2 regions of the Rummeliibacillus sp. GQ308 genome follow, and region 2 is predicted to be linked to the other one. Evidence: a T-box and tRNA genes for the amino acid it is inferred to sense, from the RefSeq annotation. Region 2 holds a T-box; the other holds one or more tRNA genes.
What was found. The T-box of region 2 lies ahead of thrS (threonine--tRNA ligase). A T-box ahead of a tRNA ligase gene usually reads a tRNA of that ligase, here a tRNA-Thr.
Positions count from the first base shown of each region.

Region 1: it encodes a tRNA-Thr, which carries the amino acid that the T-box ahead of thrS (threonine--tRNA ligase) is inferred to sense. The anticodon was not compared.

Region 1 is NZ_JCAXDQ010000001.1:473,237-488,823, reverse strand. Features, by position in the region: gene AC6CHJ_RS02310 (FMN-binding glutamate synthase family protein) at 1-310, shown strand, start outside; gene AC6CHJ_RS02305 (NAD-dependent malic enzyme) at 622-1,938, opposite strand; gene AC6CHJ_RS02300 (methyl-accepting chemotaxis protein) at 2,517-4,208, shown strand; gene AC6CHJ_RS02295 (C40 family peptidase) at 4,419-5,729, shown strand; gene AC6CHJ_RS02290 (C40 family peptidase) at 6,030-6,764, shown strand; gene AC6CHJ_RS02285 (S1C family serine protease) at 6,845-8,326, opposite strand; gene AC6CHJ_RS02280 (WecB/TagA/CpsF family glycosyltransferase) at 8,647-9,360, shown strand; gene AC6CHJ_RS02275 (hypothetical protein) at 9,543-9,872, shown strand; gene AC6CHJ_RS02270 (O-methyltransferase) at 9,856-10,494, shown strand; gene AC6CHJ_RS02265 (potassium channel family protein) at 10,655-11,041, shown strand; tRNA gene AC6CHJ_RS02260 (tRNA-Thr) at 11,172-11,242, shown strand; gene AC6CHJ_RS02255 (immunoglobulin-like domain-containing protein) at 11,407-14,310, opposite strand; gene AC6CHJ_RS02250 (DUF2653 family protein) at 14,967-15,257, opposite strand; gene AC6CHJ_RS02245 (hypothetical protein) at 15,245-15,587, opposite strand, start outside.
Region 2 is NZ_JCAXDQ010000001.1:2,027,197-2,042,783, forward strand. Features, by position in the region: gene AC6CHJ_RS10125 (hypothetical protein) at 47-265, opposite strand; gene thrS (threonine--tRNA ligase) at 507-2,429, opposite strand; T-box leader at 2,526-2,760, opposite strand; gene dnaI (primosomal protein DnaI) at 2,819-3,763, opposite strand; gene AC6CHJ_RS10140 (DnaD domain protein) at 3,765-5,567, opposite strand; gene nrdR (transcriptional regulator NrdR) at 5,589-6,068, opposite strand; gene AC6CHJ_RS10150 (glyceraldehyde-3-phosphate dehydrogenase) at 6,270-7,292, opposite strand; gene coaE (dephospho-CoA kinase) at 7,441-8,034, opposite strand; gene mutM (bifunctional DNA-formamidopyrimidine glycosylase/DNA-(apurinic or apyrimidinic site) lyase) at 8,050-8,922, opposite strand; gene polA (DNA polymerase I) at 8,935-11,559, opposite strand; gene pnpS (two-component system histidine kinase PnpS) at 11,874-13,409, opposite strand; gene AC6CHJ_RS10175 (response regulator transcription factor) at 13,409-14,119, opposite strand; gene AC6CHJ_RS10180 (MaoC/PaaZ C-terminal domain-containing protein) at 14,148-14,594, opposite strand; gene mdh (malate dehydrogenase) at 14,714-15,587, opposite strand, start outside.

The sequences.
Region 1 (15,587 bases), 1.6 Mb from region 2:
TGGCGCAGATTTAATCAATGTAGCACGTGGATTTATGATTTCAGTAGGATGCATTATGGCACAACGTTGTCACACAAATGAATGCCCTGCAGGAGTAGCTACAACAGATCCAAAACTTCAAAATGGTTTAATCGTTGATGAGAAAAAGTTCCGCGTTACTAACTATATTTTAACAATGCGGGAAGGCCTTTACCGAGTAGCAGCTGCTGCCGGCCTGGATTCTCCTACTAAATTTAATAGCGAACATATTGTCTATAAAGATGAACATGGCCGTGTATATAAAGTAGAAAACCTTAATCCTAAATTTTAATTTAAATAGAAAGAACTCCCCTGCTCTTTTAGCGGGATGGTGAATACATGCGAGTATAAGAGCGATTCCGTCGTTCTTATGCTCGTTTTTTTTCGTATAAATTCATTCGATTGTTTCAACTGATACAAATCTACCTCACTACCATCTACTAGTGCTTACATGCTTAACCATCTTAATATAAAACAATTTATATATATTTATACCTGACAAACTTAAAATTAAAGTATAAAGGCAACTTCAGTTGAAAACCCAACAAAAGTTGCCTTTTTTATTTAGAAAGCAAGGTAGGTTATTCTGGTACCCAGCCTATTTTAATCTAACTCTTTTAATGCAATTCGTTCCACTGCTTTCGCAACAGAGCTGTGGACATTCGGATCTAGTGGGTGTGGCACTAAATCGCCATTATGTGTAGCATCCACGATTGCATTCGCTGCAGCCAGCAACATCGGATAAGTAATGCTTTTTGCATTGGCATTTAAAGCACCACGGAAGATGCCTGGGAACCCAAGAACATTGTTTACAAGTCGTCCATCAGCCGCATAGGCCGCTCCTGCTTGTAATGCCTCCTCTGGTGTGATTTCAGGGAATGGATTGGATAACGCCAATATGATTTGCCCTGTTCTCACCATGCTTGGTTTAATAAGACCTTTGACACCGGTTGTCGCAATCACAATATCACATTTTTGCATGAGCTCTTCTAAAGAATTCATAACTGTACCACCGAAACTGCGTAAGCGATCACAAGAACTTTCTTGTAAATCACTACCACACACTTCTTTCACGCCATACTCAATCAGCATACGAGAAATGGCAAGTCCTGCAGCTCCAAGACCTACTTGTCCAACAACTGCTTGTTTTAAGTCAACGCCTGCATAACGGCTAGCAGATAAAACTGCAGCTAATGTTACAACCGCAGTACCATGTTGGTCGTCATGCATAACAGGTATATTTAAATCTTTCTTTAAGCGTTCTTCGATTTCAAAGCAATGAGGTGAACCAATATCCTCTAGAAGAATCCCGCCAAACCCTTGTGAAATATGTTTTACTGTTTCAACGACTTCATCAGGATCACTCGTATCAAGTAGTATTGGTATACCGCTAATTCCTGCAAATTGGTCAAACAGCACAGATTTGCCTTCCATGACAGGCATCCCAGCTACAGATCCTATATTACCAAGCCCTAAAATAGCAGTACCATCTGTGACAATCGCTACTGTATTACCAATGCTTGTAAAGTAATTTGCTTTCTCAGGTGAACGCTCAATTTCTTGGCAGACACTTGCCACGCCAGGTGTATAAATACGTCGAAGATCACTAAGTGAACGAACATCAATCTTCCTGGACATATGTATTTTTCCACCTTCATGAGCCTTCATTACATCGTCGGAAACAGCGCGGACAGTAATATCTTCTAAACCATTTAACGCACCCACAATGGCATCCAATTGTTCTACACTGTCGCATGTACAAGAAACATCACGAATTGTAGACAACGTGCCAATCTTTAGCGTCTTAATATCGCCGATATCGCCACCTTGGTCGCCGATCGCTTTTGCAACTTTAGCGAAATTCCCTGGTTTTGATGGTGTTTCTACTATTAGACTACGTATAATATTTTGTATTGCCATATATTTTCCTCCACCTTACACTATTATGACTATTTTGTGACGATTAGAAATACATTCTACCCCTTTCGTCTTTAAAGGTAAATATACTCCCTATAAACTTACAAGATTTCTGTTCAAAATAAACGAAATAGAGGTTCTTTCATTATGCTAAAAGAAAAATTAATTCAATTAGAAATTAAGTGTATAGAAGTTGTAGTACTTAGTTATACTGGAAATATAATCATCCAACTCCCATAGCATATTTCGATTTGAAATATAAATTCATGTGAAAAAACCTTCCCCCAAGAGAACCGCTTCCCCCTTAGCGGTTCTTTTACTATTTAATCCGACTTATTTCCCGAGGAATAACCTTTATTTTTATTTATTCCCCTTGTATTGATTACTAAATCTTCTCTTTTACACAGTAATTCTATTTTATTTTAAAGTAATCATCTTATTTTTGCACTAAATTATGAAAAATTTGTCGAAAATGCAAACATGCCTATTTTCAGATGAGGCAGTTACATTTATACTAGTAAAAGTATAAGTAAATTCAGTCAAAAGTTACAAAATCCATTGTGAAAATATGAGGTGTGGTAATGAGCATTAAAAAGATGATTCGTCTGACAATCATAATTACAGCTATTTTAGTTATTCTAAACGGATTAAGTTTAGGCTATCTGGCAAAAAGTATATCCAATCAAAACAAAATTGAAAGAATTAACCGAGAAGATAGTTCAATTGCTCTTTCATTGATGAAGAATACTGAAACAAAGTCTTCTAATATTCGTACATACGCAGAATCTGGCTCTAGCCGTTTCTTACAAGCTTATGAGCGTGAGGTCCAATCCTCACTAAACGCTGATGAGACTTTAAAAAAATTAAAGAGCAATCAACTTCCAGAAGATATTATTGCTCTTGCCGAATATGCGATTACACAATCAGAACAACTTAAACCACTAGAAGAAAAAGCAATCTCATTAGCAAAATCCGAGGAATTCGTCCAGGCAAAAGATATACTTTATGGAACTGAATATAGTTTATTAAAAGATAATATCAGCAGCTCTATTGATTCTTTTGACAAATCATTAAAAAAATTAACAGCAAAACAAGTAGCAAAAGCTAAAACGCAGGTAAAAGTGAGCATTATCACAATGGCGGGCCTTCTAGCGCTATTTATGATTTATATTGCAGTAGTTCTATCTTATTTTTCTCATAAAATGAAACCTATATACTCACTAAAGAATTTTGTTTTAGAAGTAGCGAATGGCAATTTAACAATTGAACCAATTCACCATGGACAAGAAGATGAAATTGATGAACTTTCGGAAGCATTTAATGGCATGTATCAAAATTTAAGAGACATGATCCATACATTAACTCAAACGAGTGAACATCTAGCAGCTTCTTCCGAAGAATTGTACGCGAGTACTGAGCAAACCAATAATACAACTAAAATTGTAAGCCAAAAAATTGATCAGCTTGCACTTGATTCTGCGATGCAAACTGACTACTTAACAAATGGAACAAATTCAGTGAATGTTGTTGCTAGCCAAATTAGCGCTGTAGCCGAATCAGCTGCTTCCGCTGCTAAATCAGCTGCAAACTCATCAGACAAAACGGTATTTGGCGGAAAGCATCTAAAGAATACGGTCAAACAAATAAAAGAGATCAAAGCAGAAGTGGCAGAAACCCAAACTTCTTTATTAGAGCTCGCGAATAGTTCAAAGAGAATTAACAGCATGCTTTCTACGATTACTGAAATTTCGGAGCAGACGAATCTGTTAGCACTTAACGCAGCAATAGAAGCGGCTCGTGCCGGGGAGCATGGTAAAGGTTTTGCGGTAGTGGCCGGGGAAGTTCGAAAGCTTGCAGAGGAATCGGCACGTTCAGCGAATGAAATACGTGAAACAACCGAAAATATCGAAAAGTATATGCATAAAACAGTACAGCAAATGGAACAAGTCAATTTAAAGGCTGATGATGGTTTCAACAGTATTCAAACAACAGGTAAAGCATTCCAGGAGATTTATACAATGTCTATTAATCTTTCTAATGAAATAAAAGAAGTATCGACTATTACCGAAGAAATGGCAGCAGCCTCTCAGGAAACTGCAGCTTCCCTTGAAAATGTAAATGCTATTTCACAAGAAACAAATTCAAAAACTCAAGAGATTGCTAACCTGAGTGAGGAGCAATATGCAATTGTTGAAGAAATTACAGCCTCAGCAGAAGAGTTGAGCCAGTTAGCAGAAACATTAAACAAACAGATACAAGTCTTTCAAGTGTAAAGAAAAAGCGCAAATTGCGCTTTTTTTATTTTCACCTACTTATTTAATGGTCCTTTAGTAGTTACCACTCCTACATATATTTTAAAAATATTTCAATCTATCTATCAAAACTCCCTTTTTTCGTCAGTTGATTGTATTAAATCCCATTTTTCTCTACAATACAGTTAATAAAATATACTCATAAGATCCAACCCAAAAGGAGTGACCTATATGAAAAAAGCAATCGTTTCTGCTCTAGCTGTATGTGCTACCACTTTTGTAATACATGACCAAGATGCGAAAGCAAGTACTAATACATACAAGGTAAAAAGTGGTGATTCACTATATGTCATAGCAAAAAAGAAAAATACGACAATCACCAAACTTAAAAAACTGAACCATCTGACTTCAGATCTTATTTATGTAGGACAAACCTTAAAAACCTCAGGCTCAACGAGCAACAGTGCGAGCAAGAAAACCTCTGCTCCGAAAAAAAGTACAACAAGTAAAAGTACAACTGTTACGAAAAAGTCTGGTACGTACAAAGTAAAACCAGGAGATTATATCGCAAAAATTGCAGCCAATCATGGTATTACATTATCAGCCTTAATGAAAGCTAATGGCCTAAAAAATGACCTTATTTTTGCTGGCCAAACATTGAAGATACCTGGCTCAAGTACTACAGTCACTCATGTTTCTTCTAACAAGAATAATTCTCCAAAACCAACGACAAGCAAAAAAGCAACGACCTACACTGTCAAATCAGGTGATTATGTAGGAAAGATTGCTGCAGCTTTTAACGTATCCATTGCGTCAATCGAAAAAAATAATAACATAAAAAACCATGTTATTTATGTTGGTCAAAAGTTAAAAATTAATGGGTCTTCAACAAAACCAGCAAGCAATAACACGAAACCAGCGACACCTAGTAAGACTCCAGCAGCACCTTCAAACGCAAAAAAATATACTGTGGTGTCAGGTGATACGCTTTCGGTAATAGCTCACAAATTTGGTATAACAATCACACAGCTAAAATCTTGGAATGGATTAACTTCAGATATGATTCGCGTTGGACAAGTCCTCGCAGTAAAAAATAGCGGAACAACAGTCCAACAAGATAAAGAGAATACAACAGGTGTGTCTAATCCAACACCTGGACAAGCGTCATCTACTGTATTAAAAAATGCTATTAATATTGGGCTTTCTATGAAAGGAACACCTTATGTATGGGGTGGTTCTTCGCCAAGCGGCTTTGATTGCAGCGGTTTTATTTACTATGTATTTAAACAAGCTGGCTATAAAAACATCAGCCGCACAAGCGCTGCTAGCTATGAGGCACGCTCTTACTATGTTTCCAGTCCGAAACCTGGCGATCTAGTATTCTTTAAAAATACGTACAAGACTGGTATCTCGCATTTAGGGATCTATATTGGGAATGGCCAATTCGTCCATGCCGGCGGTGATTATGTACAGGTATCTTCGGTAAATGAATCTTATTGGAAGAGCCACTTTGATAGCTATAAACGATTTTATGATTTATAAGTTATAAATTTTCCCTATATTACTAACTTTTAAACCTTATCTAATATTTTTGGATAAGGTTTTTTTACATTGAGAAAGCCTGATATATCAACGTTTTTGTCGAAGTGTAATCATTATGCTCTATTTTTGTTACAAGACTGTAATATAACTGTAAACGAAATAGCATTGTTAATTTATCAGATTTTTTATAAAGTTATACTTGTAAAAAACGAAACAAAACATAACATTTGAACTATAATGATTGAACTTAAATAACTACGAAATATAAAAAAACTTACTAGAATAGTTGGAGGACCTTTCATGAAAAAGAGAACTTTCTTAACGGCTATCGCATCAGGCGCATTAGCATTAACAATTGGATTTGGCCAAGTAAAAGCAGCAGAACAACATGATACAGCAACTACTACAGAACATACATCTATTACAATGGTTTCAAGCTCACAAGCTGTTAAAATCAGCGGCAAATACCATGTTACTGCAAATTCCTTAACATTACGTAAGTCACCTTCTCTAACTGCTGGAAAGTTAGGTTACTTCAAAAAAAATAAAACTGTAAATGCAAGCTACAAAAAAGTAGTGTCAGGTAGAACATGGTTAAAAGTTAGTGCACAAGGCAAAACAGGCTGGATGTCTGCAGCTTACTTAAAAGCTGGCGCTGGCGTTAAAACAACTTCTTCTAGTACAAATCAAAGTGATATTGTAAATACAGCTAAAAACTACTTGGGTGTTCCTTATGTTTATGGTGGAACCACTCCATCTGGTTTTGACTGCAGTGGTTTTACACGCTACGTTTTAAGCAAACATGGTATTACTTTACCACGTACAAGTCGTCAGCAACGTGCTGCCCTACCATATACAAGCAATCCACAACCAGGAGATTTAGTATTCTTTAATGTAGGTGGCGGTGCTATTACACATGTGGCAATTTATGCAGGCAATGGCATGATTGTTCATGCAGCAGGCAGCCATGTACAATACCAAACAATGAGCACTTATTGGAAAAATTACATTCATAGCTACGGTAGCATTCGCTAACTGAATGTTATAAGTAGTGCCCGTTAGAACAAATATATCGTACGTTAAAAAAGCTCAGCTAACGTAGCTGAGCTTTTTCATTAGGATGCAGTTTGATAAGTTTCTTCTTCACTTGCAGGTTCAGTTGACTTTGGTTCTACAACTGATTTGTTTTCCTTAACACTTTTCGTTTGAACTGCTGGTGTTTCTTCATCATCAGTATCTTGCTCTGTTGTCTCCAATTCTTCTGCAGAGGCTCCATCGTCTTGAGTACTGTTGATCGTAATTTCTTTAAATTGATAATCCGCATAGTCGTCGATAACAATTTTATAGATTATTTTTTCTTTTAATTGATGCTCTTGCTTATTTTTATCTACATAAGTGAATGTAGAGTCAACTTCGGCAGTCGCATAATCGTCTGTGATTTGAATATTGCCGATTGAATGTTTTAAATCTTTATACTTTCTGCCATCAGCTGTGTATGTTTCTAGCATCTTAGATGCAGCATTTTGCGCTGTACTTCCTGGTAGGATATAGGACTCATATGAAGGTCTTTTAACTGGGTCTTTAATAGCAAGTGGTACAAGATCATAGAAGCTATCGATATAATCTTTTATCAAGTCTTTCCCTAGATATGCTTCATCTCTGTGATCATTATCAAAATCTTGATCGTTATCAATATCGATCTCTACATCTTTGTTTGACCATCCTGTAATTAAATTCATTATTTGTTTAATTGGTATAGCGTAACCTATTTCAGGTTGATCTGTTAAAATAATCGAATTAATACCAATTACGTTACCTGTTTCTGCATTAATCAGCGGGCCACCGCTAGAACCGGGATGCAAACGAGCTGTCATTTCATATAGACCGCTATATGTGTATTCATCCGTAAACTCTGCGCCAATGTTTGTGATTTTTCCTTCAGTTGAAGTGCCGCCCTTATTATTCGGGCTACCAATTGCAATAACAGGCGTGTTAAGTCTTGCTGGTGCTGTATCTAAAACGAGCGGATCTTTCCCTTCGAGTTCTGGTACACGTATAAGTGCAACGTCTGTCTTTTTTGAAATTCCAATGACCTGACCTTGAAACTCTTGGCCATGCTCATTTGAAACTAAAACATAAGAAGCATCTTTCGCGACATGGGCATTCGTGATAATGTCTCCTTTTTTGTTAAATAGGAATCCAGAGCCTTGCTGCAAATCTGTCACGATCGTATAGACTTGCGTTTTAGCGTTTGCAATAATTGCAGAGGTATCATTTTTAGGCATAACAACATTTGTTTCTTCTTTGGTCGTCGTTGGTTGGCCAGTTGCAGGAATATCATTAGTCACACTGCCCTCTTGACGGCTAGCTGTCACCTTATCCTCTTGTTCCTTTTTCGGTTCTTCTTTCTTTTTTGTCTCTTCCTTTTTAGGCTTATTGATTTTTTCTACTTTAATATGTTCATTTTCATTTGCTGACTTTTCATTTTTGGTTAGGAGCATAAACGCACCCAAGATAATGGCTGCCATTAAAACAATGGATACAGCTATTCTTTTGATGGATGCTTTCTTTGGCTGATACCGTCGATTTTTAGTCATCACACATCCACTTCCTATCATTATTTAATTGTCAATACTATAGACGAATGAGCCTATATGAAAGTTTCAAAATTTTATCAATTCGGCTTTCTAGATTCAATTTCACAAAGATTATCATAGCATAAATTCCAGAGAATAGAATGAGAAAATAGATTTTTTTCGAAGGTATTTCTACTTATTTGTTTTACCCTATTTTCAGCACTATATGCACTCCTCACTTTCTTTTCCATAGGTCTCCTTTATAATGTCTACTCGGTTTATTTAAAGATTCCATTCCGTAGTATATAATGAGGGAAAAAGTGTTATGGAAGGTAAGTTGAATGAAAAAGATAAATATATTGGGCATTCCTTTTGTAGATACTACCAAAAAAGAGTTTGTAAGCCATGTTTTGACCTTGGCAACCAGCAACAAGGAACCCATTTCAATCGTAACAGCGAATCCCGAAATTGTTATGCTAACAAAAGAAAATGCACAATATGAACAATACGTACAGCGATCGACCTATGTAGTCGCAGACGGTATAGGCGTTGTCATCGGTTCTAAAATATTAGGTACTCCTTTGCGCGAACGGATACCAGGCTATGAATTAGTACACGCATTTATGAAAAATGCTGATGTTAATAAAAATCGATTCTTCTTTTATGGCGGCAAGCCTGGTGTAGCAGAAGCAGCGGCTAAAAAGGCAATCGCCCTCTACCCTCATATTAATATTGTAGGGACTGCTGATGGCTATGGTGACAGTGACGCAGTAGCCACTCAGGCAGCGTCCTTAAAGCCTGATTTTATTTTTATTGCTACGGGAGCTCCCAAACAAGAAGAATGGATAGCTAGTCACCGCCATCAATTCGAGCACTGTGTCATGATGGGCGTAGGCGGCAGTTTGGACGTGTTATCAGGCAATGTTCGCCGTGCGCCACAACTCTTTATCAAGCTTAATCTTGAATGGTTCTATCGCCTAATCACACAACCCACCCGTATAAAACGTATGATGAAAATACCTCTTTTTCTGCTTAAGGTGTTGCAATCAAAATAACAATTTGCCGATTCTATTAAATTGAATCGGCTTTTTTATATTCCCAATTTCCATTCAAAAATCCAATAGCAATTTTTTAATAAAAATTCGCTCTTATAATTTATATTGATTTGTTGTATACAATTGTATACAATAATTTTATATTCCGATTGTATACAATTGTATACAGAAAGAGGTGCGATATGAGACCAAATGAGGAAAGAGGCGGCCGACATCGGCATCATGGCGGCCATCATACAAAGGGTCCTAAAACATTTAGGCGCGGCAGAGCAATAGCGTTTTTAGAGATACTTCAGCTAAAACGTATGACTATCAAACAGCAACTAGACGAACCCGAATTTGAAACTATTAAGCCAATCTTAATCGGCGAGTTAAAGGCACTCGACATGGTTATCAACGAATTTATACAGCTATTTGATTTAGAAGAAAGTGATGAAATGGTAACAACTGAAAATCCTTCTATAGAAGCCTCAGAAACGATAGGAGATCCTGCAGATGAAACTAATCAATGAATACATCGATAGCCTCTTCGCTCCAACAGATACAGGTTTAGAGGACGTGCTGACATCGATTGAAGAAAACGGAATGCGTTCTATCTCCGTATCACCTGGATCTGGTAAGCTTCTTACTATGCTGGTATCTTTATCACAAGCTAAAGAGGTACTAGAAATTGGAGCACTTGGCGGCTATAGTGGCATATGCTTGGCCAGAGGATTTGGCAGTGAAGGTTATTTAACATCACTCGAATTAGAGGAGAACTATGCTGCCCTCGCTCATCAAAACTTAACCAAAGCAGGCTTTGGTAATCAAGTTACCTACTTGACTGGTCCAGCACTAGAAAGCCTCCAAATTCTAAAAGAAAATAATAAACAATATGACTTTTTCTTTATAGATGCAGACAAACTAAATTACATTAACTATTTAAACGCTTGTATCGAACTCGCCAAAGATGGTGCTATCATTGTCACAGACAATGTCTTAGCTGGCGGTAGTGTTGCTGATCCAAACGCACAGCCTAAACGATATAGCGAGTTTATGAAAGAGTACAATCAAACAGTCTCAGAACACTCTCAGTTGCAATCTGTATTAATACCGATCGGCGACGGAATGACGGTTTCACGCGTGATAAAATAGTTATACAAAATGCTGACTGCTAGCAAATGCTATATGCTTTGTGAGCAGTTTTTCAATTTTTAATCCTGCTTATCCGACTCCCCCACCCCTCAACCTAGAAATATTTTCCCTTGCATGATACTGTATCCAATGAATAATAACGAGGAGGAATTATCTCACTTTGATTTCATTTATCCTAACACTAAAACGACTGCTAGAAGCTTTGTATAAATCATCAAAACACCCTTTATTTTTATCGCTTATTACTACCCTATTTTTCATCATTCTGTCAGGCGTGTTATTTTATACACAAAAAGAAGGCTGGGCCGTACTAGACGCCATCTATTTCTGCGTTGTGAGCATTATTCCAACCGGCATCGATACCAACCTTTCCCCTGAAACAGCGATAGGAAAAGTATTCACTATGTTCTATCTTATCGTTGGAACAGGCACAATGCTCCTAACACTCATACTTTTGGCCAAATCGACCATCAATAATGATGATGATTTTAAGAAAACCTTTAAAAGTGGTAAATGGAAGCGCGAGGGACAAGAGGAAGAGAAATAATTCCAGCTCTTCTCACCTGCATTATGAGAAGAAACGTTACGATCTATTGGAACTTTTTTAAATTTCACCTAAATCGTGAAATCTGAATTATGAAGAAATAAGTGCTATACTACTGGTGTAAATAATTATTGCCGACTTAGTTTAATGGCAGAACGGTGGTCTCGTAATCCACTGATAAGAGTTCGATTCTCTTAGTCGGCATATTAAAAAACCGACAACTAACATAAATCCCCTCTACCTTTAAGTAGAAGGGATTTGATTGTTACAGTATTAAAAAGCATTAAGCTCCTAATCTACTATAAGATTAGGAGCTTATTATTGTAATTCTTAAACCTTTACTATTCAAAGAGTAGAAGGTTACTTGTCTATCTAGATTCTGAAACTGTTAAAGTTTTAGAATCATTAATATTATCAATTACTTTTCCAGTAGTAACATCAATTAATGAGAATTTAATTGTGTACTCACCTGCTTTAGAAAAATTAACAGTCATTTCTGTTGTTTGATCATAATCAGCAGAGACAGCAAATCCACTATCAGGTCCCCATTTTCCAGTTTCTTTTCCATCTGCTTTAAGAGCTTGTTCTAAAACGTTATTCAAGCTGTCAGTAGCTTTGAAAGTTGCTGTTGCATCTTCAGGACCACTAACTACAAAATTAAATTGAGCGTTCTCATAGCCTTTGCCTAAATTTTCGATAGCTTTAAAGTTAACTTTCACTTGGTTATCTTCATTTGCCACCAAGTTTGCAGGGACTTCAAAACCAAATGCATATTTTGAATTAGTTGCATCTACAGCTTTAACCGTAACATTAAATTCTTTTGTGATACTTTGAACACCGTTAAAGGTTGCAGTCAATGTTACTGTTTTGTCTCCAGCCAAAGCAGAAGGACGAGTGATTTTACCAATTTCAGAAATTATATCTTTGTTGTTAGTAGTCCAAGTAATCTTAGTACCGTTTGTTCCTTCTGATGGTAATACTAAATCATCTGTAACTGCATCTAGATTTTCTAGTTTGTTAGCTTGAGCTAAGTTAAATACATTTTTAGCATCTTCAGCATTTACTTTGTCAATATTATCTTGAATTGCTTTAACTGTTATTACATTTCCGTCAATTTCACTGCTGTATTTTGCAATCAAATCTGTGCTGACATTTTTAAATCCATTTTCTTTCAAAGATTCAAGTAGACGTACTTGGCTCACACCGTTAGCTGTAAGTACACTTTTCACTACTTTCACTTCATCTAGACGATTGCCAAAGTCTTCTTTGATATTTTTCCCTTTTTTATCTCCATCTTGATAAACAAGGTCTGCCGGTACTGTAGTGATTGCTTGTTCAGCTTCGGTGATCGCTTGTTCATTAGTAGGAGCTTGTTCTGCAGCTGCTACCTTAGATTCTACTTTACTCACAATTTCATTAGTAACACTATCGATTACTTCTTGAATTGCTTTAGCATTCGTCTTAGCTTCATGGTTAGCTCCTAATTCTGCTGCGTAAGTTTCGATATATTCATCGCGTACATTTGTAAATACACCGAGCTCTTCACCATCTTTTAATGCTTTAAGAAGTGTCACTTGGTTTTCTGCTGTGTTGACAGCAGTGACAGTGTTGATTTCATTAATTGTTTTTTGGATTTCAGAAACAGTTTTATTATTAGTGCCAAGCTTTGCAGCATAAGTCTCGATTAAATCAGCATTAATGTTCTTGAAATATTCATCTTGAAGAGCTTTCAATAATTCCACTTGGTTTGTAGCCTCATTAACTGCTTTAACTGCAGCGTCTGCCTTTGCAAAGTCTACAGTAAAATTAGCGTCCGCAGATACTTCTCCAACAGTAACACGTACAGTGTAATCTCCATCTTGAAGGTTACTAAAAGTTGTAGAAATTTTACCATCTGTATCGATTGCAACGTTTTCTTTCACTGCTGTAGCTTGTGCAGAAGTATCTCCGTTAGCAAATACAGAAACAGTTGCTGTTGCTTTTTCATTCTCCGTTACATTTAGCACATCAAGATTTTTAGCTGATGCAGTTACTGCTGTTGTTTTTGTTGTTTCATCTGTAACTGCTTTTACATCCTCGACCTTTACTTCTGTTGCTTTAACTACAACAGTCACAACAACTTTTTCAGCTTTGTTACCTGCAGCGTCTTCAGCACTGAAAGTTACTGTATAAGTTCCTGAAACAGTAGTATCAATCTTATCAAGTTCTTTTCCTTCAGCATTTGTAATAGTAGATTTCACTTCTACTTCTTTATCCTTATTATCTGTTGCAGTTACTGTTGGAAGGGTGAAGTCAGCACCATTTTCAACAGTGATCGTAGCCTCTCCATTAATTGATAATTTTGGAGCTTCTGTATCAGGCGCATCGTATTTTACGGTAGTTTTGTATTCTTCTCCTTTATAAGAGAAAGTTATTACGTTTTCGCCAACAGTTAGTTCTTTTTCAAGAGTGATAGTTACTAATTCATTAGAGTCTTCAAATTTCACAGAAATTTGCTTTGAATTAATTACAGTTACTGATTGTAATTCCAGCTTAATTTTTACACCCTTTTTTATAGTGACAACCTTACCATCAATTTTAAAGTCGCCGTTTGCTAAAATGCCATTATTGTAATACTTACCATTTGCCTTTGCTTTTACAAGACCTTTAGCGCGAGCAAAACCATCAAATAAAATGTCTTTATCTGTCACTAAGTATTGACCAACATTTTGGTGACCATTTTTGTATAGATATTTATCTTTTTTAGCAGTTTTATAACCTTTTTTCAATTTGCCATTGTAGAATAATAACTCTTCATGATTAGCCGTTTTATAGCCCTGTTTAAGGTAACCATTGTAATACAGTGAAGGGTTTTCATTTACATCTCCGTATACCTCATAACCTTTTGCAAGATGACCATCTTTGTATAAACGCTCTCCATTCCCAGCAACTTTAAAACCAGTTTTAAGAGAACCGTTATGGAACAATAGTTTATTATTTCGAGCAGTTTTGTATCCCTTTTTAAGAGATCCGTCGTGATAAAGTTTAATTGTTTTACCTGAACCTACAGTTTTATACCCTTTATTCAATTTACCATTGTGGTAAAGTTTTGATTTGAAAACTACGTACCCTTTTACTAATTTCCCTGTTTTAGCATTTACTAGTTTGCCATGTGACACTTTATATTTAGAAGCCGCAGATGCGTGTGTTGTTCCTGGAAGGATCGCAGCAGTTACTACAGATGTGACTAGAGCAACAGCAGCAGCACTTTTAACAAGTTTAAAATTTTTCATTTTCCATTCTCCTTTTACAAACGAACTATTATAGGATTACGTATCTATGCATTTAATACGACTAAATATACTAAAAAAATACAATTTATAATCCTCAGTGACCATATTATCATACAATTTGATAAAGTATAATAGTTTTTTGCAAAATATTAATAAAAAGCGAATAATAAATAATTAATACTAATAAATTTATATCATTTACCACTTTTAATTACTATTTATCTACTTTAAAAATTGGATATAAAACTTATAAGTACCTTCTATTACTTTAAATACTATTATAGTAAAAATACGTAACTAAAAATAATTGAAATTATTATCCAAACCCCTACCCTCTTTTCAAATTTAACTAGGACTTTTTTATACTAGTATAATAAAAAATAACCATATCGTTCGTATTTTATATATTTTCTTTGCTTTTATTTCGACATAATTCGACATTCATTCGTATTTTAGTGGAATTTTTCAAAACAAAAGAGATTAATTGCTATTTTCTCCCCCCCGTTCTCCAGTTAACTAACTAATATATTTTGGTTTATAAAATTACCTATGCACCATTTTTCAAATGATAATCTAATAAGACTCTTAGCCCCTTATTACGTCTTTTCCATTTTCCTAAAAAATAAAAGCCATCCATAATTGGATGGCTTTATTTCTTATTCTATAACGGCAATCATGCCCTCTTCATCATCAATTTCTAATCGGATGCTTGCTGCATAGGGATCTACGTTGGTTTCTTCTTGTAAATAGGCACGGATAGCGGACAACATGTTGGCTACGCGATACGTATCTTGTCGATTATTATAATATGCATCGGCAGAGTAGCCTTCATCGTCATCAAAGCAAAGCTCGATCTCTACATTTTCGGGCATTACATTGATTTGGCGTGCATGGTATACGCATAATGCGTTAATTAATTGGTCCTCTGATAAGACTATTGTTTCCATACATTTCGGTCCTCGTCACGTTTTTTGTTGCCACGGAACATTTGGAAAACTTTCATGATTAACATAATAAGTACCAAGATGGCAATAACATTGATTAATAAACCAAATAAGTTGCCCATTGCACCCATATTGCTAAGCATTCCACCAAATAAAAGTCCTGCCAGTCCTCCGAGCATCATGCCACGCATAAATCCGCCCTTTCTTGGAGTTGAATTAGCGGTTTTTGATTTGTTAGTTTTGTTGTTAAAGCTTGAGTTTTTGTTATCTTGTGTATTTCGATTTGTATTGGATTTATTGTTATTGAAAATAGAATTATTGGAATTACCGTTT
Region 2 (15,587 bases):
TTGTCTCATAATGAATAATTTAAAATTCACATATAAATCTTAGAGTTTAATAATAAAACAAAAGAATAATTCCAAATAGAAAACAAGCGATCACAAATATAACATAAAAACCAGGAACCCCTAAAGTAACCTCAAGTATTATCGAAATAATGGTTTTAGGTAAACTCGATTTACTCTCTTTATAATCTTTTATTAACAAATTGATTAGCCAAATTAAACTTACTGCTACTATCAATTCTAATAAAATACCAATTAATATGTGCACTTTATATCCCTCCTTTTGCCATCAACTATAAATATTCTCCATACTTTATAGATGACATAAGAAGAGCAGCAAGATACCTTCTTGAGATTGAATTCTAAAAGTAAAATTTTAATAAAATAGCCTAAAAAAATAGTAACTTACTTTTAAATAAAAATAAACTACTTAAGAATAATTATCTAAATTTATTTAAAATCAAAAAGCGGCTTTTCGTCTAATAAACGAAAAGCCGCTTTTGATACATCTAGCCCAAATGTTGTACGTCTTCTAAAATTTTGTTTAGGAATTCATCAAATGGAACTGTTTCAGAATCCTTAGAGCCATACTTGCGGACATTGACGCTGCCATCAGCCATTTCTTTGTCGCCTAGTACAAGCATGTACGGAATCTTTTTCATTTGTGATTCACGGATTTTGTAACCCAGTTTTTCGTCTCGGTAATCCATTTCCACACGCAAGCCTTTTGCTTGAAGTTTTTCTTGTACGCTCTTCGCATAATCGAAGTGCACATCGTTGGAAACAGGGATTACTTGAACTTGCACTGGTGCTAACCATGTTGGGAATGCACCTTTATATTCTTCAATCAAGAATGCAACAAAGCGTTCCATTGTTGATACGACACCGCGGTGAATAACAACAGGACGATGTTGTTTACCGTCTTCTCCTACATAGTTCAGGTCGAAGCGTTCTGGCAATAAGAAGTCAAGCTGTACAGTGGACAATGTTTCTTGTTTGCCGATAGCAGTTTTTACTTGAACATCTAGTTTAGGGCCATAGAATGCCGCTTCCCCTTCAGCTTCATAGTAATCCAATTCTAATTCATCCATTGCTTCTTTCAACATGCTTTGCGCTTTATTCCACATTTCATCATCATCAAAGTACTTTTCAGTATCTTGTGGGTCTCTATAAGACAGACGGAATTCGTAGTCATCCAAGTTGAAATCTTTATATACAGCTAAGATAAGTTCCACTACTTTTTTGAATTCTTCTTTGATTTGATCTGGACGAACGAATAAGTGTGCATCGTTTAGAGTCATGCCGCGGACACGTTGAAGGCCAGATACAGCGCCACTCATTTCGTAACGATGCATAGTGCCAAGCTCTGCAATACGTAGCGGAAGGTCGCGATAAGAATGCATAGATGATTTGTACACCATCATATGGTGCGGACAGTTCATTGGACGAAGCACTAGAGTTTCGTTATCCATCTCCATTGGCGGGAACATATCTTCTTGGTAATGATCCCAGTGGCCCGAAGTTACATACAAGTCTTTTGAGCCAAGAACTGGTGTGTAAACATGTTTGTAGCCAAGAGAGACTTCTTTATCAACGATATAGCGTTCGATTGTACGACGGATTGTCGCACCATTTGGCAGCCATAATGGAAGGCCCATGCCGACTAATTTGTTATTAGTGAATAATTCAAGCTCTTTCCCAATTCTACGGTGGTCACGTTCCTTTGCTTCTTCTAGCATTTGTAGGTGTGCTTTTAAATCTTCCTTGTTAAAGAAGGCAGTACCGTAAATACGTTGAAGCATTTTGTTGTCGGAGTTTCCTCTCCAATAAGCACCAGCGATAGAAAGCAGCTTGAATTCTTTAATTTTTCCTGTTGAAGGTACATGGACACCACGGCAAAGGTCGAAGAATTCGCCTTGTTCGTAGATTGATACTTGTTCATCTTCAGGAATAGCTTCAAGAAGTTCCACTTTGTATTCATCATCTGCAAAGCGTTTTTGCGCTTCTGCACGTGATACGTCGTGACGAACGATTTCAAGATTCTCTGAAATGATTTTTTTCATTTCTTTTTCAATGCGCGGGAAATCGTCTGAAGTGATTGGTTCAGGTGAATCGATATCATAGTAGAAGCCACCTTCAATGACTGGTCCAACACCAAGCTTCACGCCATCGAATAAACGTTTTACAGCTTGTGCAAGTAAATGTGCAGTTGAATGACGCATAACTTCTAATGATTCTTCATCATTCGGTGTTAAGATAGCAATAGTACCATCACTTTCAAGTGGTGTTTTTGTGTCTACTAAAGCACCATTGAATTTGCCGGCAATTGCTTTTTTACGTAGTCCTGGACTGATAGATAAAGCGACTTCATCTGTAGTAATGCCTTTTTCAAACTCTTTTACTGAGCCATCTGGGAATGTTAATTTAATCATTTTTATCTCTCCTTTTTATTTTTTCAAGAGCTCTAGGCCACAAGCTAGGAGATTTTTTGTCTATTTGTTTTTAAATACACAAAAAAACCTCATCCGCAAAGGGACGAGGTTTGTGCTCGTGGTTCCACCCTTCTTCCTTCTAAACAAGAAAATCCTTGTATAGACGAAGCTCAAGATCGGTTAACGGACCGCTTCCGGCGACAATTACTGTTCTCTTTCACTGACGCTGCTCCAAGGGGGTAAATTGAATGCCGTTACTAAGAAGCTCTCACCAGTTGCTTCTCTCTCTTTAAGCCGTACAGACAATTGTTGTCCTTTTCTAAGCATTTAATATTTAGATTATGTTTGAAATTATAAACTGAATCTTTTTGAAAATCAAGTGAAATCATTTAATCTTGATAAAGCCTTCTGTTTTCACCAATCATCTCGAAGTCTGTAGTAAGTGCCTTGACGCGCTCCATGATACGAGCTGCTTTCATGACATCTACTTCCCCTTTTTGTGTTGTCGCGAAATGTTTCTCCAATTGATCATAGTCATAATTGGAGGTAATGAAGACTGGCAAACCCTCATTCATCCGATATTGAAGAATGGTACCAATAATTTCATCTCTCGTCCAAGCAGACAAGTTCTCTGCCCCTATATCATCCAGCATTAAGACGGGTGCTTTTTTGACGAAATCCACTTTTTCTGACAGCGTTTGATCACCAATAGCACTCTTTAATTCACTTAGAAAATCTGGGACATATACCATAACTGTTTTAATTTCCATGGTTGCCAGTTCATTGGCAATGGCGCCAAGTACATATGATTTACCAACACCAAAGTTGCCATAAATATAATAGCCAGTCTTCGGTAATTCACCTGTTTTGCGTACTTTTTGAATAAACAGTTCTGCTACATCACTGATTGTCTCCTTAGAAGGATTGCTTTTATCCAAGTCATCAATACGAGCTTTCAATACATCCTTAGGCATATGCATACTAGAAATCATCGAAGCTGCCCTACGACGGTTATCTTCCATCCTCTTAGTTTGGCATGGAATGTATTCAAGATCGATTTGCCCTCTAATGACTGTGAGCTTTGGAATGAAGCCATTGATCGCATTTTTACAGAGAGCGACAGATTCGCAAGCACTGCAGTCATGATGCTGATTGACATATTCATAAAGCTTGCCTAAACCTCTTTCGACCATTTCCCTATTGGCAACTTGATCGTTTTCAGCGAGAAACTTTTGAACATTTTGATTTTCTAAGATTTCTTTTTGCATTTCGTTATAGCGTGATTGAAATTGTGAATCCATCATTTTTTTCAGTTCTCTGTTAATCGGCTGCATGTTATGAATCCACCTCTCCTTCTTTCAATCCTAATTTTTTCATTACTTCTTGCCGTTTCTTATCATAATCGGTATGAGTTGTTTCTTTGTTTTCCTCTTTTTTCTGCTGTTGTTTCATTTTATTTTCATAGTACCAGTCAGGTACATTTTGCTTTTGGTTGTATGTTTGATTTTTCGGGGTATATTGCTTTCGATTCTTTTGGAGCTGATAATCCTCCGCAAATTTGAACGCCCCTTCAGCACTTTGAACATTATTCTTTCGCCAATTTGTTGCGATAGACTGAAGAAAAGAACTATTTAAATTAGCGTTACTGACATAGTAAGCATAATGAATTAATGTATTCATAACTGGTTTCTTGATGTCGTCATATTTGGCTGTAAAATCTTCTACCACCTTGACATCCTTTTCAAACGGCGTTTTCCCTTTTACAAGCATGCTTAGCAATTCCTTCGGTGAGGCTTGCTCCAGTATTGTAATAGCCTCTTTTTTTAATGCAGCAGGATTTTGAAAATCCTTGTCTACAAAATGAGCTAAATGATAAAATGCGCCCGCGCAGGCTTTGAGAACTTTATATTCTTTTGTATAATCTTTCTTTTCGCTAGGAAGCTGTTGTTTTGGGTCATTGCTTTTTTGTTCTTCAAATTCCCTCGCTAATTTCATTGCTTCCCGCGCTGTTTTTACACCTGTATGTCGCCAATGAGAGGCAATGGTCTCAATGTATTTGCGGTTCAACTTTCCGTGGTTACGCAGAAAAACATAATGTATGAGTACATTAACAACAGGCGTTGACATCTCATATTGCATTACCAAGTCTTCCACTAATTGAATATCATTTGGGAACGGTTCTCTACCGCCCGCTACATCTTTTAGGACATCGATGGGTGAAGAAGATTCAAACCATCGGATTAATTCCATTTCCATCGGATTTAAGTCTTCTTCTATAATTGGCGTATGCTCAAATACTTCTTGTTTTTGGGCAATCGGCTGCATGGACGGTGGCTCTTTTGAAACGGTGAGTTTATAATAATCAGCTGCTTCTTTCTTCAATCGTAGATCACTTAAATTCATCCCGTCATCTAATGCTAGAAGAATCACTTTTTGCATATCAAATGGAGTCAAATGATATAAAAAGGCCAACTTTGCAATCGTAGCTTTAATTTCTGCAGTCAGAATGGAAGAAGGGACAAGCTGTTCAGACAGACTCGTCCGCAGCAATTGAAAATCGAATTCTTCATAGTGGAACGGAAGCTCTTTCGGCTTTTCCTGTAATCCTGTCAATTGGATACCATCTGATGGGATATTATGCGAAACGGGACGATACACATCCGTGAATGAACGTGACACCTCTTGATATCCAAAGTTCGATAACCCTTTTGTCACAAAACGCTGGCGCAAATTACGGTAAGCCGTTTCGCCAATCTTGCTAAACAAAAACATGGAAAGAAGCGGGTCATCAAAGAAAGCAGCGGCATCAAGCGGCGGCATGACATCATATATAAAAGAACGTGTTTCTTGCTCGTCTTTACGCCATGTGCGTAAAAGACCAATTGCTTCTAGTGCAATCCTTGATTCAAAGATACGCGCAATAGGCAAATCTAATGAATTCATTAAATGATAATGGGACATGGAGTAATCCTCTATATTCTCTCCTTCTGCCCATAATAAAAAATAAAGGCTGATCGGCTCTGCACCGATCAACGGTTGATATAGTAATGTAATTAATTTTCGATCATAGCTGGACAAGGGAAAAGGCACACGAATAGTTAAGCGATCAACTGGTTGCAGTTCTTTAAATAAGTTCATTAGCCAACATCTCCACCTTGATTAGTGTCCACTTTCGGTTTCCTTTGACTGTCTTTCAATCAGCTCTCTTAATTCATCAATAAACACATTAATATCTTTAAATTGGCGGTAAACAGATGCAAAGCGGACATACGAAACTTCATCTATTTTAGAGAGACGCTCCATGACCATCTCGCCAATATCCTCAGAACGAACTTCTGCATTGCCGATCCTACGGAGACATTGTTCAATATTAAAAACCAGTTCCTCTAACACATTTAAAGCGACTGGTCGTTTTTCACATGCACGGATGAGCCCCCGCAATACTTTCTCACGGCTAAATTCTTCGCGTGAGCCGTCTTTTTTGATGACAATCAGCGGCATTTCTTCTACTTTTTCAAATGTAGTAAAGCGATAACTGCAAGATTCACATTCTCTTCGGCGGCGTATCGCTTTATTATCATCAACAGGCCGGCTATCGATCACTTTTGTTCCATTATATTGACAAGCTGGACATTTCATAATTTTTCTCTCCTGATTACGCAACATATTAGTTTATCTATTATATCAAAAAATGTGCGAAATAGCCGAAAAAAGTGTACCAAAAACGGAACAAGAGTATAAATAGAATGCATGTGCCTCTTTTTGAGTACTTATAGGTCATAACTAAATAAAAAACCTTCTAACCTAGTAGTAGGTTAGAAGGCTATCTGACATTAAATTCTATACATTTACAGTTTCTTTTAAACCTGCGACTACTTTTTTCGTTAAGTCTACTACTCTCGCAGAATAACCCCATTCATTATCATACCAAGCAAGCACCTTAACTTTATTGTCACCAATTGTCATCGTAGACAGACCGTCAATAATTGCAGAAGATGGATTGCTGTTGAAGTCGCTTGATACAAGAGGCTCCATTGTAAATTCAAGGATTCCTTTTAGCGAACCTTCAGTTGCTTGTTGGAATGCTTCATTCACTTCTTCAGCTGTAACATCACGTTTCAAATCTACAACAAGGTCAACAAGTGATACGTTTGGTGTTGGAACACGTAATGCCATACCGTGCAATTTTCCTTGTAATTCCGGCAATACAAGTGTTAGCGCTTTCGCGGCACCTGTAGATGTAGGAATAATAGATTCAGCACATGCTCTTGCACGACGCAAATCTTTATGTGGATTGTCTATATTTTTTTGGTCATTCGTATAAGAATGGACAGTCGTCATTAATCCGTTCTCAATTCCGAATGTGTCGTTTAGTACTTTCGCGACAGGCGCTAGACAGTTTGTTGTACAGCTAGCATTAGAAATGACATCATGTTTTGCAAGATCAAGTTTATCATCGTTTACACCCATTACTACTGTAATGTCTTCATTTTTACCCGGCGCTGTTAAAATAACTTTTTTTGCGCCTGCTTCAAGGTGCAAAGCTGCTTTGCTACGCTCATTGAATTTACCTGTTGCTTCAATGACAAGATCAACACCCAACTCTTTCCAAGGTAAATTTGCTGGATTACGGTCGCTTACAAGTTGTACGTGTTTGCCGTTAACAATCAAAGCATTCTCAGTGGCTTCGATTTCACCTTCAAATTTACCGTGTGTTGTATCATATTTCACCAAATGAGCCAATGTCTCAGCAGGATAGCTAGCATTAATTGCCACAATATTAAGATCATCTTGCAAAATCGCTTGGCGGAAAACCATACGGCCGATACGACCAAAACCATTAATAGCGATAGAAACTGTCATGAAAAAAATCCTCCCTGTTTAGCGCGTTATACTTAATTACTTATCTCACAAATAGTATAACACATTAAACAGAAAGGAAAACCTATTATAGTGCTTATAGCTTAAAGTTTATATTTTCAGTATATTTTCAGACAATTGTATACTTTGATTAAATAATGTCCCACTCTTTTAGAATAGCTAACAATTGTGTACGTGTATTCTCTAAGTCACGATTGTTATAAATGACTGCATCTGCACCTTTTTCTTTTTCAGAGAGAGGCAGCTGCGTAGCAATTCGTGCTAACGCTTCTTCCTTTGACAAATGATTTCTCTCCATCAGGCGAGTTAATTGGTTCTCTTCTGTCACAGAGACAACAAGGATTTTTTCAACAAAATGCTGCAGATGGCTTTCAAACAATAAAGGAATATCCATTACGATATGTGGCTCCCCTGCCTCAGTTAGTTCATCGCGTTGTCTCAGCATTTCTTGCCGTATTGCTGGATGCATAATCGAATTTAACTCTACCCTTTTAGCGGGATTATGGAAGATGATCTCTCCCAATTTTTCACGGTTTAATTCACCGTTTTCTAGTAGTACTTCTTTGCCAAACACTTCGCTTATTTTCTCCAATGTGGGGGTACCTGGTTCCACAACGATGCGCGCTACAAGATCTGCATCTACAATCGGCAGTCCTACTTCCTCCAGCATTTTCGCTACTGTACTTTTTCCGCTGGCAATGCTCCCAGTTAAGCCGATAATCAAATTACTCACTCACCTTTAATGTTGGCAATGCGGACAATAGACCGAATTCCTGCCCGCGATTACCATTTGTTTTGTATTAGTATGACATATTGGACACGCTTTCCTACCGTACATTTGAAGACGATTTTGCATGCTCCCTGCTTCTCCATTTATATTCCGATAGTCTGATATACTAGAACCACCTGCTTCTATACTTTCTTGTAAGATAGCGACAATGTGTGCGAATAAGTCTTTTTTCCGCTTTTCACTAATGCGCGCCATTTTCCTGTTCGGATGAATTTTCATGCGAAAAAGCGCTTCTGTTGCATATATGTTGCCACATCCAGCTACGACATGACTGTCCATGATTACTTCCTTCACAGGTTTATTCGCATATTTAGGCAAGGCAGATTTCATTAGGAAATATTCCAGTGCCCCCGGTGAAAATGGTTCAGGAGCAATCTCAAGCAAAGGTGGATGATCCGCAATCGAATCAAGGAGCCTTAACTCTCCAAACCGCCTAATATCCGCATAAACAAGAAATTCATCTTCTTCAAAAGCCAATATGACATGGATATGCTTACGAAACTTTTCTTCTTTGATTTCGTTGAGTGAATGGACATGAAACCATGCGCCTGTCATGCCTAAATGGTTCACGAGAATCGCTTCATCTGCCCCATCCTCCAAATAGAAATATATATATTTGGATCGTCGTTCAACATCCATTATCTTTGTCCCTTTCAACCTGTTAGAAAAGGTCTCAGGGTCCATTCCTTTTATAATACACGCCTTCCCTTTGTTGATCGATGTACAGATCGTATTTGAAACCTCGACGTGACGGATAGTTTTTCCCGCCACGACAGGTTGAAGCGAACGTACAACACCTTCTACTTCTGGTAATTCAGGCATGTTATCACTTCCTTACTTTGTTTCATACCACGTATCGCCTGAAGCGAATTCTGCTTTTAGTGGCACCTGGAGTTTAATGGCATTCGCCATCACTTCAGGTACTAATTTTTCTAGTATGGCGATTTCTTCATTCGGTGCTTCAAAAATCAATTCATCGTGCACCTGTAACAACATTTTTGCTTTTAGGTTATGCTCTTTTAAAGCTTTTGCCATATCTATCATCGCTTTTTTGATAATATCTGCTGCACTGCCTTGGATTGGTGTATTCATTGCTGTCCGTTCTGCAAAGCTTCGTAGATTAAAATTAGAACTATGCAGATCAGGTAGATAGCGGCGACGATTTAAGATGGTTGCTGCAAATCCTTTTTCTTTAGCTTCTTGAATACTTTCTGCCATATATTTTTTAACGCCTGGGAAACTGGATAGATAGCGTTCGATAAAGTCTGCAGCTTCTTTTCGCGTAATATTTAAGTTTTGAGATAACCCATAATCACTAATACCATAAACAATCCCAAAGTTTACTGCTTTTGCGGCACGTCTCATATCGGAAGTCACTTCATCTGCTTCTACATGGAATACCGTCATAGCCGTTTTTGTATGAATGTCTTGATCATGCACAAAAGCGCTTTTCAGATTTTCATCATTCGCCATATGTGCGAGAACTCTCAATTCAATTTGCGAATAATCGGCAGCAAATAGCTTCCATTCGGGATGAGAAGGCACAAATGCTTGGCGGATTTTTCGTCCCTCTTCCAAACGCACTGGGATATTTTGCAGATTAGGATCAATAGAGCTTAATCGTCCAGTAGAGGTTAATGCTTGCTGATAGCGTGTATGGATTTTCCCATCTTCTAAAATCACTTTTAACAAGCCCTCAATATAAGTGGATTGCAGCTTTCCTAGTTGACGGTATTCTAAAATATGCTGGATAATCTCATGCTCCGGTGCCAATTTTTCGAGCACATCAGCAGCTGTAGAATAGCCGGTTTTGGTCTTTTTAATTATCGGCAGGCCTAATTTTTCAAATAGAATAACACCCAACTGTTTAGGTGAATTGATATTGAATTTTTCGCCAGCTGCTTGGTATATTTCTTCTTCAATACTCTTTAATTTTTCAGCAAGCTCTCGGCCCATCTCAACAAGTCGTTCCCGATCTACTGTAATTCCTTCACTTTCCATTTCACTAAGAATCGAAGCGAGCGGCAATTCCAAATTTCGGTATAAATCAAATTGTTCATTCTCTTTTAATTGTTCTTCAAGCTTTGTCTGCAAGTGGAAAACAGCATTCGCTTTTCTGCTGGCATGTTCTGCAATGACTTCTTGGCTCGGGATCGCTTTCTTCGCACCTTTACCATAAATAATGTCATTGGTTTGGACATCGCGATAACCAAATTCTTTTGCTACAGCTGCCAAATCATCTGTAGACATTGCTGGATTCACGATATAAGCCGCCAGTATTAAATCGAATTCTACTCCTTTTAAATGGATATCGCTTCGATAAAGAGCTGATTGTATCGCTTTGGAATCAAAAACATATTTTTTCTGATTTTCATCCTGAAGCCAATCAATTAACTCGGGTGAATTTTGCAATTGTTCAAATGGGATATAATACGTCTTGTTTCCGTTTGATAAGGCCAGACCAAAACGTTTGCATGTATGATAGCTCTCATTTTCAAGTTCCAAATGAATCGCCATTGGACTTGCCAATTGATCTTTTGTTATTGTTTCGACGATATCCAGTTCGATGGCTTCAATTTCCTTTTCCTCGGTTTCAAATTCGCTCTTTTGAATCAGAGACTTAAAGGATAGATCTTGCCATAAAGAGAACAGCGTATCGACATCAGGTCCTTCATAATTTAACTCTTCAATCTTAATATCTATCGGTGCTTGACGATTGATGGTTGCAAGCTCCTTACTCATTTTTGCTTGTTCTTCATTTGCTGCCAGTTTTTCCTTCAGCTTGGCACCACTAACTTCATCGATATGCTGAAAGAGTTCTTCAATGGTCGGGTATTGTTTAAGCAATTTGATGGCTGTTTTTTCCCCGACACCTGGCACTCCTGGAATATTATCGGATGAATCGCCCATTAAGCCTTTCATATCAATAATTTGATGAGGTGTTAGCCCATACTTTTCTTCAATATGGCTTGGTGTGTAATGTTCGATATCTGTAATTCCTTTGCGTGTAATATACACGGTTGTGTTATCAGATGCGAGCTGCGTTAAATCCTTGTCACCTGATACAATAATCACTTCGAGTTTTTGCTCATCTGCTTCTTTACTTAGTGTCCCGATGATATCATCTGCTTCATAGAGATCTAATTCATATTGTTTAATACGATACGCATCTAGTAATTTCCTTAAATAAGGGAATTGCTCCGATAGTTCCGGCGGCGTTTTTTGTCTCCCACCTTTATAATCTGAATAGGTGCTGTGGCGGAATGTGGTTTTCCCTGCATCAAATGCTACTAGCATCTTTGTTGGCTTTTCTTCTTCTAAAATCTTTTGTAGCATGGTGGTAAAGCCATACACCGCATTGGTATGAATACCTTGGTCGTTCGTTAACAACGGCAGCGCAAAAAATGCTCGGTATGCCAGACTATTTCCATCCAATAACAGCAATTTTTCCTTTGTCATTTTGGCACTCTCCTAGATATGTTTTTCTTCGTATAGTTATCATTCAACAAATTATATATTGAGGCTTTTCTTCATTCTGTCGATAGCCCACTTTGATAGATACACTTTGCTCTTCTTCATATTTTACCATGCATGCTTCTGGAAAGAAAAAAAGACGCAGACCCTATTTATAACTCAGTGGAAATTACTTAATCTAATCGAGAGTAAGCGGCACACACGCATTTATAGGTAGTAACCTTTACCCTTATATTTCATTTAAAAAGAGCAAAATGCATTTTAACCAAATAAAAAAACGAGGAAACTAATTCCTCGTTTTACGCTAGATTGAAAAACAGTCGCATGGTTGTTCCTTTTCCCTCAACACTGTCAACTTGTATTTTGCCATGGTGTGCTTCTACTAAATGCTTGACGATTGCTAGGCCTAAACCGGTACCACCTGATTTACGGCTACGGTCACGGTCCACACGATAAAAACGTTCGAATACCCGAGGAATCTCCTCTTCTTGGATACCTACCCCTTCATCTTCAATTTCAATAATTCCCTCATGTCCTTTTTTATAAAGCCTTAATGTAATTTTTGAATTTTCTTCTGAATAATTGATGGCATTGTCCATAAGGTTCAAGAGTATTTGGACCAACCGATGGGGGTCTCCATTAATGATGACATCTTGGTCTATTTCTGCTTCAAACTCCATCTCTTTCGCTTCTAACTTTGAGTGAATCATATCAACTGTTTGAACAATAATATCACGCAAGCTTGTTTTTTCCATATTGACCGTAAATCCTAGTCGCTCAATCTTCGATAAGTCTAGAAGATCATTGACAAGAATTTGTAGCCGATTGCTCTCCTTGTTGATTATATCTAAGAAATACAGTAAAGTGCTTTGATCATTGTAAGCACCATCCAAGAGTGTTTCTGAAAAACCTTTAATCGACGTAACAGGGGTCCTTAGTTCATGCGAAACATTCACTACAAAATCTTTGCGTATCTGTTCAAGCATGACCACTTCCGTAATATCGTGAATTACGATTACAACGCCAAGCCAAAGGCCATGTTCTCCAACTACCGGCGCTCCATATACTTCTATATCGCGGAATTCTTGCTGTATTTTTAAATGCAGCTGCTTTCTATATGGCACTTCTGTCATGAATACATGGTCTACAAAATCGACCAACTCTTCCGGCAAACCCAAATGGCGGAATTGCTGTTGCTGTATTTCTGCGTACTCCTGATGGAATAATTCCGTAAAAATACGGTTGGTAATGGTAATTTCACCTTTTCTGCCAATCATCACCAGTGCGCTTCCCATATTTTCAATTAAGGTTTTTAACCGTTCTTGTTCAATCTCTCTTGTCGTCATGATTTCCTGCAAACTTCTTGCTAGGACATTCATCGCCTTGCTTAATCGGAGCGTAGGTGAGCCTGTTATTTCGTATGTTCTTGCACGGTAATTACCCTCAGCTAATTGAAGGGCTGTCTTTCTTGCATGATCAATAGGCCTTGCTAGATTTTTAATTAAACGGTCGGTCACAAATAACAACAAAATAAATGCCACTACAAAAATAATGCCGATTAACAACCAAAGCTGTAAGCGGATATCTGTTAAGTCTTGCGCTTTTGTATTGTGGGCAATTGAATCTATAACCTGATTTTTTTCTGTTTGAGTAATAGGATAAGGCAGCTTTTCAATGGCTTGTGACACATTTTCTTTAGACTCCAATGTATTGGTGGCCATCGAATCTTTTACTAAAAGCGGAAAAAGCTGCCCTAGTGTAAAGCCCAGACCAGCCAATGTAACAAGAAATAATGTACCAAATATAGACAGTAAACGGAATCGCAATGAGTGCATTAAACTTTAGGCTCCTCAAATTTATAGCCTAAACCACGAATTGTTTTTATGTACTTAGGTTTTCGGCTATTTTCTTCAATCTGTTCACGCAAATGGCTGATATGGACATCTACAATCCGCGTATCGCCAGCAAAATCATAATGCCAAACAGAGCTTAATAATTGATCGCGGGTAAGCACTCTATTCTTATTTTGTAATAGATAGATTAATAGTTCAAATTCCTTTGGTGTAAATTCAAGTGGTTTTCCGTCTAAATAGGCTTCAAAGCGTGTTGGAAGCACCTTAAGATGTCCCATATGATAAACTAGCTCACTTGTCTCTTCTTTCGCTTGCCGTTCGCCTACTTTTGATCGTCTTAAAACTGCCTTAACGCGGGCAATGACCTCACGGGGACTAAAAGGCTTTGTCATATAATCGTCTGCGCCTAATTCGAGCCCTAGCACTTTGTCAAATTCATCGTCTTTTGCTGTCAGCATAATAATGGGTGTGTTGATCTTCTGTACACGAAGTTCTTTACAAACTTCCATACCGTCTAATTTTGGTAACATCAGATCTAGCAAAATCAAATCTGGTTGTTCTTCTATAGCACGCTTTAAGCCTTCTTGGCCATCTAAAGCTGTGATTACATCATATTCTGCTTGTTTTAAATTGTATTCTAATAATGTTGATATCGAAATTTCATCTTCAATAATTAAAACCTTTGGGTTCATGTTTTTGCCTCCGCAGTAGTAGAAAACTTTATAATGGATGTGTAGGCGGAACTGCGACAATAGTTCCTTTTAATACAATCTCTTCTTTACTGTCTTTTCCTACGACTGAAATAATAACTTCAGATTGCTCACGTTTGATTTCTTTCAATATTAACTCAATACTTATCGTATCGTAATGATACAAGGGTTTTGGGTATTGGAAGTGTTGCTCTCTTATATAGGCGCCTGGTCCTGGCAGATGCTTAGAAACGGCAGAACTAACAACACCTGCAAGCATGATTGCAGGCACTACGGGTTTTTCAAAAGATGTTTCCGCAGCATAGTCATGTTGAATGTATAATGGGTTATTGTCATTGGTAAGACCTAAATACAACAAGAGATCTTTATCTTCAATTTTCTCTGTCAGCAAGATTGAATCGCCTACGGCTAGTTCTTCTAAACTTTTTCCGAGTTTTCTTTTTTTATCGAGTAACACAAGAACCCCCCTTTAGAGCTTTCTATATTTCCATAGTATCAGCAATTGACTGAAAAATCGAGTTATTATCCAAAATTAAAAGGGATAGGCAACTATTGCCTATCCCCCTGCTTTAGATGCTAGGAAAGTACATTCATCACATTTTTTACAGCTTCAGCCGAATTATCCAAAGAGGCTTTTTCATCTGTGGTTAAGTTCAACTCAATAATCTTCTCGATGCCATCGCCTCCGAGAATTGTTGGTACTCCAAGATATATCCCATTGTAGCCGTATTCACCTTCCAAGTAGGCAATGGAAGGTAAAATCCGACGTTGATCACGTAAGATGGCCTCAGCCATTTCTACAAGAGCAGCAGCCGGCGCGTAGTACGCAGAGCCATTACCAAGCAAGTTGACGATTTCTCCTCCGCCTGTCCGTGTGCGAGCCACAATTTCATCTAGGCGTTCCTTTGGAATTAATGTTTCAAGCGGTATTCCCCCAGCATACGAATAGCGGGTAAGTGGCACCATTGAATCGCCATGACCACCAAGCACGAAGCCAGTAATATCTTTAACAGAAAGATTTAATTCCTCAGCGACAAACGTGCGGAAGCGTGCAGTGTCTAGAACTCCTGACTGGCCAATAACACGATTTTTCGGGAAGCCTGACTCTTTATATACGGTGTATGTCATCGCATCGACCGGATTGGTCAACACGATAATAGTAGAATTAGGCGCATGCTTTACAATCTCTGCAGTAACAGATTTCATGACAGATTGATTGATTTGCACCAAATCATCTCGGCTCATACCGGGCTTTCTAGCAACACCTGCGGTAATAATGACGATATCCGAACCTTTGGTATCTTCGTAGTTTGCTGTGCCGATGACTTTCGCGTCAAATCCTAGTACAGGTGCAGCTTCTGCCATATCTAAAGCCTTACCCTTCGTAGAATTTTCTGCTTGAGGAATATCAACTAAAACAACATCACCCAATTCTTTTTGCGCTAATAAA